2 regions of the Vibrio sp. 16 genome follow, and region 1 is predicted to be linked to the other one. Evidence: predicted binding sites of a transcription regulator. Region 1 holds the regulator's gene; the other holds the start of a gene.

Region 1 (4,600 bases):
CAGTGCAGGGCAGCGTTGTACCTGTGCGCGTCGCTTGTATGTGCCTGTAGGTGATAAAGGTGACCTATTAGTGAGCAAACTGGTGGAAGCGACTAACAAGATCCGTGTCGACCAGCCATTTGCAGAGCCTGCTCCGTTTATGGGGCCTCAAATTTCAAAAGCTGCCGCTGACTTTATCCTTGCTGCGCAAGCGAATCTGCAAAAGCTTGGCGGTGAGAGTCTAATCGAGGCGAAAGCGGGTGAGGCGGCATTTGTTACACCGGGTATCATTGATGTCACTGCGATTGCAGAGCTGCCAGATGAAGAGTACTTCGGCCCGTTGCTGCAAGTCGTTCGCTACCAAGGCTTGGAAAAAGCGGTGGAACTGGCTAACGACACACGCTTTGGCTTATCGGCTGGCCTAGTGTCTACCGATGACAGCGAGTGGGAGTACTTTGTTGACCATATCCGTGCGGGTATCGTAAACCGCAACCGTCAGCTCACTGGCGCGAGTGGTGATGCACCATTTGGCGGTCCAGGCGCATCGGGTAATTTACGTCCAAGCGCTTACTATGCCGCAGACTATTGTGCTTACCCAATGGCTTCGATGGAAGGCAGCGAAACATTGCTGCCTGCTACGTTAAGCCCAGGGTTAGATCTATAACCATAATAAACCACTAAGGTTTCCCTTATTGCCTTTCTCAGCCGAAAGGCACTTTAAACGTCACAGGTTGAAGGCTACCTAATCAGATTTTCTGGACACATTTTGGTTAGGTGGCCTCTTTTATATCGAAAAACAATACTAATAAAGCTCTCTTTAACGTAAACAACCCCGATACAAGGAGGCGTTATGACGCCAGATGTTTTGTTCCAACCGTTATGGAATGACTATATTCAACGCTTATGTCCCTCTGCTGAAAAAGTGCATCAACTTCTGCAAGAAGACGAAGCATTGATCAACGACCATATTGCTTTGCGCACCTTCAATGTTGAGCCGTTAGGCATTGCGACGCTGGCTCAACCATTCCTTGATGCTGGTTACACCCCTTGTGGTGACTATGTGTTTGAGAGCAAAAAGTTAGTCGCCAAGCATTTTGAACATCCAGATCCAACGCAACCGAAAGTATTCATCAGTGAACTCAAAGTCGATGAGTGTTCAGCCGAGTTGCAGGCTATCGTGGCTAAACTGGTTGAGCAGGTAGACGCCTCTCAATTGCAAAGCCCAGAGTTTTTGTATGGCGGACGTTTGTGGGATCTTAGCTACGCTGATTTCCAGACGTTGGCAAAAGAGAGTGAATACGCTTCTTGGTTAGCTGCCCATGGTTATGGTGCAAACCACTTTACTGTGAGCGTTAATCAGTTAAATGCGTTTAACGAAGTGGTTGATGTGAACAACCATCTGCGTGATGCAGGCTTTACCATCAATGAGTTTGGTGGTGAGGTGAAAGGATCTCCTGATGTGTTGCTCGAACAGTCATCCACTATGGCAGACAAAGTCCCCGTGCAATTTACTGAAGGCACAGAGATTATCCCGGGTGGTTTCTATGAGTTTGCCAAGCGTTATCCAATGAGCAACGGCGAGCTCTATCCAGGGTTTGTTGCGGCGTCTGCTGATAAGATTTTTGAAAGCACCAATGGGTAAGTTAGAACAGGGATTACCTAGTTTGTATTGCTCATAAACAAAAAGCCACCCAATGGGTGGCTTTTAAAATTCAGCAGTTAATCGAGATTAACGAGTACCGTAAACAACGATTGTCTTACCGTGAGCAGAGATTAGGTTCTGCTCTTCTAGCATCTTCAAGATACGACCTACTGTCTCACGAGAACAGCCAACGATTTGACCGATTTCTTGACGAGTGATCTTGATTTGCATGCCGTCTGGGTGAGTCATCGCATCTGGTTGCTTCGCTAGGTTTAGTAGCGTTTGCGCGATACGGCCAGTAACGTCTAAGAACGCAAGGTCGCCCACTTTTTGGCTTGTCACTTGAAGGCGGCTTGCCATTTGCGCTGAAAGGCGCATTAGGATATCTGGGTTTACTTGAATTAGCTGACGGAACTTCTTGAATGAAATTTCTGCTACTTCACAAGGAGATTTAGCACGAACCCATGCGGTACGCTCTTGGTCTTCTTCGAATAGACCAAGTTCACCGATAAAGTCACCTTGGTTTAGGTAAGAAAGGATCATTTCCTTACCTTCTTCGTCTTTAATAAGAACCGCAACTGAACCTTTAACGATGTAGTACAACGTCTCAGCTTTCTCGCCCGCGTGAATTAGCGTGCTTTTTGATGGGTACTTATGAATATGACAGTGTGAAAGGAACCACTCTAATGTTGGGTCGGTTTGAGGTTTACCTAGAACCATAATATCTCACTTCCTCTGCAGGGTACGCTTGCCGCTTTCCATGTTTTAGCTAAGCCTTAAATAGGCTTACTAGGATAAGAGCACTTTACAAATGCTGCAAGCCAACTTGTGTTTCGGTTACAAATAGTATCCTTTTTCGAAAACGATTTCTTGATTTTAATCGGGTCCTACTTGGGTTTTGCTACGCAAAACTGTGCACATGATCACGGTATGAAAAGTAATCGTGTTCTAGCCGTGAGTTCTAGCCAATTTTTCCTGTTTCGATGAGTTGCTGAAGGATAGGACGAACGATCAATTCCATCGCAAAACTCATCTTGCCACCAGGCACGACTATGGTGTTATGTCGCGACATAAATGAACCATCAATCATTGCCAGTAAGTATGGGAAATCGACGTTCTTAATTCCGCGCAAGCGAATGACCACGAAACTCTCATCCAAGCTCGGGATGCCTTTTGCATTTAAAGGATTGGATGTATCGACGGTCGGCACTCGTTGAAAGTTAATGTGGGTGCGCGAAAACTGTGGGGTGATGTAGTTGAGGTAGTCGTCCATCGAACGAACAATCGAATCCATCACCGCTTCACGAGAGTGACCTCGATCGCGTGTGTCTCGAACAAACTTTTGAATCCACTCTAAGTTCACGATTGGAACCATGCCAATCAAGAAGTCCACATGCTGGGCAACGTTAACATCGCCATCGACGACGCCGCCATGCAACCCTTCGTAGAAAAGAACGTCGGAGTTCTCTGGCAAGTCTTGCCAAGGGGTGAAGGTGCCAGGCATTTGGTTGTATGGCACTGCCTCGTCAAAGGTGTGCAGGTAGCGGCGAACTTGCCCTGTACCTTCATGGCCATATTTACGAAAGAACTCTGCTAGCGCAGGAAAGTCGTTAGCTTGTGGGCCAAAGTAACTAATATGGCGGCCTTGCTCGCGCGCCTTACGGATCTCCACATCCATTTCTGGTCGTGTGAAGCGATGGAAGCTGTCGCCTTCAACCCATGCGGGTTTGACGTTCATCATATTGAACATCTTACGGAAAGCTTCTGAAGTAGTGGTAGTACCGGCGCCAGAAGAACCGGTAACGGCAATAATTGGATGTTTTGCTGACATGACAAACCTTGTCGTTGAATACGTTCCTGTAATCGGAGTTCACTATAGCACGCTTTAGTAAACCGTCATTGTATGCAGTTCTCTAAAATTTGTTTTTGAGTTGAATGTCGACGGTTTCATGTAACTCGGAGAAAACCACGACCGCATCACCCGACTCGAGCTGTTTCTTAATTTGGTCAATCTTGCTTTGCAGTGACACCTCTACCGCTCCGTAGTCGGTTCCTTCCCTAAGGACAAACTCACGAATCAAGTTTTCTAATGTCTCTGGTGCAATGTCTTGCCAAGGAACAATCATAAATACCTCTAGATTTTATGTTCGCAGATGAGGCGCTATTATGCCGGATCGGTGAGACTTTCATAGTAGGCGGGCAGGGCTTCTTCCAGCCAAAACCGCGGTTTGATGGCGCTGCCGGTAACAAAGCCGACATGACCGCCTTGATCAAACAGCCGGTAATCGATGTTATCGGGCAGCACATACTTGGGGATCACCGCATCAGTCATAAACGGGTCGTCTTTGGCATGAATGATTTGCGTCGGGACTTTGATCTCTTTCAGGCGGTGGATGCCCGAACAGCGCTGGTAGTAATCTTCGGCATCTTTAAATCCATGCAGCGGCGCGGTGATTAAGTCGTCAAACTCGTACAATCGCGTCACCCGTTTGATGCATTGATAAGTTAGCCCTAACTCGCCCTTGAGTAAGTGGTGCTTCTGCAAGGCGCTCTTTTTCAAAGAGGAGAGTAAGTAGTTTTTGTAGAGCTTAGAAAAGCCTTGTTCAATTCGCTCCGAGCAGGCCGAGAGATCCAATGGCGCGGAGACAATCGTTGCGGCATCGAGTAGTGGGTCTTGATTATACTTAGCCAAGTAGTTCGCCAGCATATTTCCGCCAAGTGAAATCCCAACGGCAACCTTCTTTTGAGAAGGAAATAGACTATTGAGGTACTGCAAAAAGAAACGGGCATCTTCGACTTCACCAGAGTGATAAGCGCGCGCTAACTTGTTCGGCTTACCGCTGCAGCCGCGAAAGTGCATCATGACGGAGAGCCAACCTTGTTTGTTAAACGCATCCATCAAGCCATTGGCGTAAGGGCTGTAGAAGCATCCTTCCAGTCCGTGGAACAGAACGAAAATCGGTTTGCTTTTGGCCGCTG
Region 2 (4,600 bases), on a different replicon from region 1:
ATCTAGAACAGCATCGAATGCGGTCATGGAAGTACCGCCGATTTTCTCTACGGTATAAATCATGTTAAAGCCTTTTGTTTGGTTTTGAATTGTGTAGGTGGCTAGACGAACTCGCCTAGCCAGAGATCGTTTGTCTAGTCGATAAGTGGGTACACACCATTTTCATCGTGCGTCTCTTTACCGGTGATTGGCGGGTTAAACACACATGCCATCACCATCTCTTTACCTTCATAGGCGCGAAGATAGTGCTCATCATGCTTATCTAAAATATAGAGCGTTCCCGGTTTGATCGGATAAGTCTTACCACCCACCACTTCAATTTCGCCCTCACCACTCATGCAGTAAACAGACTCCAAATGATTTTGATAGTGAATGTGTGTCTCGGTGTTTTCAAAAATGGTGGTGATATGAAATGAAAAGCCCATGTTGTCATCTTTCAACAACATGCGAACGCTCTCCCACGTTTCGGACGCAACTCTGCGCTCACTGTCTCGACATTCATCTAATGTACGTACAATCATCTTGCTTCCCCTAGTTACGACGCTTTTTTAAATTGTTGTTCAACGACAGATTCAACCGCGTTTTTAAAGATATCTAGACCTTGTTGCAGCTCAGACTCTGTGATGGTTAGCGGCGCAAAGAACTTCACCACTTCATCGTTGGGGCCCGCAGTTTCAATAACTAAGCCGTTATCAAAACAGTTCTTGACGATGTCGCTAGCCAACTCACCACTGCGACATTCAATCCCCATCATCATCCCGCGGCCTTTGCGAGTGACGAACATCTCTGGGTAACGGAGCAACGTAGACTCAATCACCTCCGAAACCAGCAGTGAACAATTCGAAATATGCTCCTCGAACGGAGCGCTGTCGGCCCAATACGCCTCAATCGCCTTGGTCGCCGTGACAAACGCATGGTTGTTGCCTCGGAAGGTGCCGTTGTGTTCTCCGGGATTCCAAATATCTAGCTCAGGTTTCATCAGAACAAGCGCCATTGGCGATCCATAACCGCCAATGGATTTCGATAGGGTCACCATATCCGGTTTGATGCCTGAAGATTCAAAACTAAAGAAGGTGCCAGTGCGCCCGCAACCTGCTTGAATATCATCCACAATCAGTAAAATATCGTGCTTCGAACAGAGGTTGCTCAGTCTCTTTAACCAATCCTCAGAGGCGACATTCAAGCCACCTTCACCTTGCACCGTTTCAACCAGTACGGCAGCAGGTTTGTCGATCCCCGCAGAATTGTCATTCAACATGGTTTCAAATAATTTCAGCCCATCAATGTCGGCATAACCCTCAAACGGAATGCGCGTTACATCATTTAAACTTGTTCCTGCGCCTTGGCGATGGTGCTGGTTTCCTGTTGCGGCAAGGGCTCCCGCGGTACACCCGTGAAAACCGTTAGTAAACGCAACGATAGAACTGCGACCTTTGGCTTTTCTCGCCAGTTTGAGCGCGGCTTCTACCGCATTGGTTCCGGTAGGGCCTGTAAACTGGACTTTATAGTTCAGACCTCGTGGCTGAAATACATGCTTGTACAGCGCTTTCAAGAAGTCCGCTTTCGCAGCAGAATGCATGTCTAACCCGTGCGTAATACCATCAGACTCAATGTAGTTGAGCAACGTTTGTTTAAAAATCGGGTTGTTATGGCCGTAGTTAAGAGACCCAGCACCAGCAAGAAAGTCCAGGTACTTTTCACCTGATTCCGTCTCTAGCCAGCACCCTTTTGCTTTAGTGAATACGACTGGGAAGCTGTTGCAGTAAGAACGTACTTGTGATTCTTGTTTGTCAAAAATATCCATGATTAGACCGTTTATCTATCCTGTGGTTTGAGTGGGTTTTAGCGGGATACGATACAAATACTCCGTATCGTGCTTCCCTTTGAAGTGTGTTGTTTGGTCGAGAAATGTTGAAACACTGCCTTGCTGACCATTTTCTTTATCGATCTTTTTAAACAGCGCCCAAGAGGCACCATTTTCTTGCGTAATCGTGGTTTCAATGGCCGCTATATTTCGTAAAGCCTTTCTCGCGAACAGCGACTTAAGCATCTGATAAGCCAATCCTTTCCCGCGGTGATTGGGAGAAACCGCCACCTGCCAAATAAATAGCGTCGTGGGATCGTCAGGCTTGAGGTATCCAGAAACAAAACCTGACACCTCACCATCACAACGGGCAAGCAAACAAGTTTGGCTAAAGTGCGTTGATTGCAAAAAATTGCAGTAGGAAGAATTGGTGTCGAGTGGTGGACACTGGGCGATTAAGTTAAAAATCTCGTCGCCATCCTCTGCAGTTGGCTCTTCAAATGAACCATGAGAATGGGCTTGCTCATCAATTTCAGGGTAAGCAACCCAAGGTGCTGATACGATCATAGGAATGTGCATTTACTTCGAACTCTAAATAAACTTGCTATTTATTATCACGCAGAAAATGCCCCAAAAGGCAAATTTGACCTCAAAAAAGCCCAGTTTATGTGATGTAAATCACACAAAAGACCAGATTAACCAAACTGTCACTAATTCGACATCTAATATTTTGAGCAATAACCTTTAAAATCCAACCAAGTTAAACAGAACTAGAAATACGAACACTCGAATAAAATCTTATCTCTTACCAACAACCAAGAGATACTTAGAAAAACCCAAGTTAAATCATTAAAAATAAACAATTTAAATAAAGCCAGAATCACAAGGTAGAGGTTTAATTGTGTACAAACCTTACTATTCTTCGATCAAAAACCTCTCCAATTCATTTGAAATAGATTTCTTTTTTATTTAGAGTACAAAGCAAAAATTAGGGTGAGTATCAGAAAAAGGACAATGACATGGCTCCCATACCGGACGATAAAGGGCTCTCTGGGAAGTTTGGAGAAGGGACCTAACGCGCAGGTTCTGTACTAGCCATTTTCGATAAGCGACCCTTTGTAGTTTGCCCCAAACATACATAGACTTAAGCTACTCTACCTCCACGTTGTATTGACAAGCCAATGACCCGACTCTCTAACACCGCTCTCGCACTAAGCCTGATTTTGTCTAGCTGTGCCGCCTTTGCCCAAACCACTGATATGCTGATCTCAAATGCAAAGATCTATCAGCATCCGGATGCCGACACCCTTGTGATTGCGCAAGGGAACATTGTTCATATTGGTACCAAACACTCAGCTGCTGTCTATAAAACGTCGACCACTCACATGATTGATGCTGAGCAAGCGTTTTTGATGCCAGGGTTTATCGACAATCACAATCATGTATTTGAAGCCGCCTCTGAAGCTGGCGGACAATGCGAGTTGAGCATGAGTGCCTCTCTGCAAGAGCAACGCCCTTATCTCGAAGCATGTAAAGCTCAGCACACTGGAGAGGGTTGGTTGATGGGCTATGGATTCTCATTAGAGGCGATTCTAGGTGAGCACAACCACGATACCCCACTCGACGTGATTGATTCTGTCTTCCCAAATCAACCTGTCATCCTGATGGAGCAAACCTCGCACTCTATGTGGGTTAATTCTGCGGCGCTTGCCGAAGCGGGTATCACGTCGTCAACGCCAGATCCTCAAGGCGGAAGAATACTCAAAGATGAGTACAGCCAAAAACCAAACGGCATCTTATTAGATAACGCAGGCGATCAAGTGATGGAGATAGCGTGGAATGCGTTGGAAAATCAGTTTGAGCAAAGCTATCAGGGATTAATGAATGGTCTGGAAGAAGCGGCGTCTCACGGCATTACCACCATAGGGGACGGGCGCCTATATTGGAAACGAAGCTGGTTTGATGTCTGGAAACAAGCAGAAAAAGAACAAGATCTAACCGCCAGAGTCTCATTACGTCCATGGATATATCCGGCAGATCCTGTGAAACCGCAACTTGATTTCCTTAAACGAGTCCACTCTAACGATACCTCGCGTCGACTGCTGGTCAATCAGGTAAAAATGTACAGCGATGGCATCTTCATTAATGGCACCGCCAAGACTCTCGCGCCCTATTTAGACACTTACTTACCCAATGATCCGTACGGTATTAATTACATTCCACCAAAACAGATGAAAACGTGGCTCAATGAGCTAGATCGAATCGGATATGGCGCTCACATTCATGCCATTGGCGATGGGGCGATCCGCGAATCATTGGACGCCATCGCCAGCGTTCGTCGCCAATCCCCTCATCGCCCTTACACACTGACTCATGTAGAACTGGTCAACGTAAAAGACAGCTCCCGCTTTAAGACACTTGATGTAACCGCGGATTTTCAGGTGGGATCGGATTACGTCGCCTACCACGATCACCAATGGGCGCAGGCGTTTTTGGGGGCGACACGGGCACGAGCGCTAATGAACCTAAGAGCCCTATTTAACGCAGGTGCTAACGTGACATTAAGCAGCGATTGGAACGTGCACGATATCAACCCTCTCGTTGGTATCGCCAATAGCGTAAAAATGGGAGAGACCGGGCTGCCATCCGTAGATGCGGCGATAAAGGCTTACACCATAAACGCAGCGAAAAGCTTGGGAATCAGTGATATCACTGGCTCCATCGCAATCGGCAAATCCGCCGACTTGGTCCTAATCGATGATGACATCACACAATTAATGCCCAATGACATCGCGA

What was found. Region 1 encodes CRP, which controls carbon source genes, mostly activating them, when cyclic AMP is high. Its sites were predicted from a motif close to TGTGANNNNNNTCACA; they were not measured.
Region 2: the regulator CRP is predicted to act here: its motif matches at 2,472-2,487, upstream of ectA (diaminobutyrate acetyltransferase).

The regions. Positions count from the first base shown of each region.
Region 1 covers NZ_OY808997.1:2,775,918-2,780,517, forward strand. Annotated here, with positions in the region: gene astD (succinylglutamate-semialdehyde dehydrogenase) at 1-643, shown strand, start outside; gene U9J37_RS12710 (DUF1338 domain-containing protein) at 830-1,621, shown strand; gene crp (cAMP-activated global transcriptional regulator CRP) at 1,709-2,341, opposite strand; gene U9J37_RS12720 (phosphoribulokinase) at 2,583-3,452, opposite strand; gene U9J37_RS12725 (YheU family protein) at 3,535-3,747, opposite strand; gene U9J37_RS12730 (hydrolase) at 3,786-4,600, opposite strand, start outside.
Region 2 covers NZ_OY808998.1:687,639-692,238, forward strand. Annotated here, with positions in the region: gene U9J37_RS17425 (aspartate kinase) at 1-63, opposite strand, end outside; gene U9J37_RS17430 (ectoine synthase) at 135-521, opposite strand; gene ectB (diaminobutyrate--2-oxoglutarate transaminase) at 536-1,804, opposite strand; gene ectA (diaminobutyrate acetyltransferase) at 1,820-2,383, opposite strand; gene U9J37_RS17445 (amidohydrolase) at 2,986-4,600, shown strand, end outside.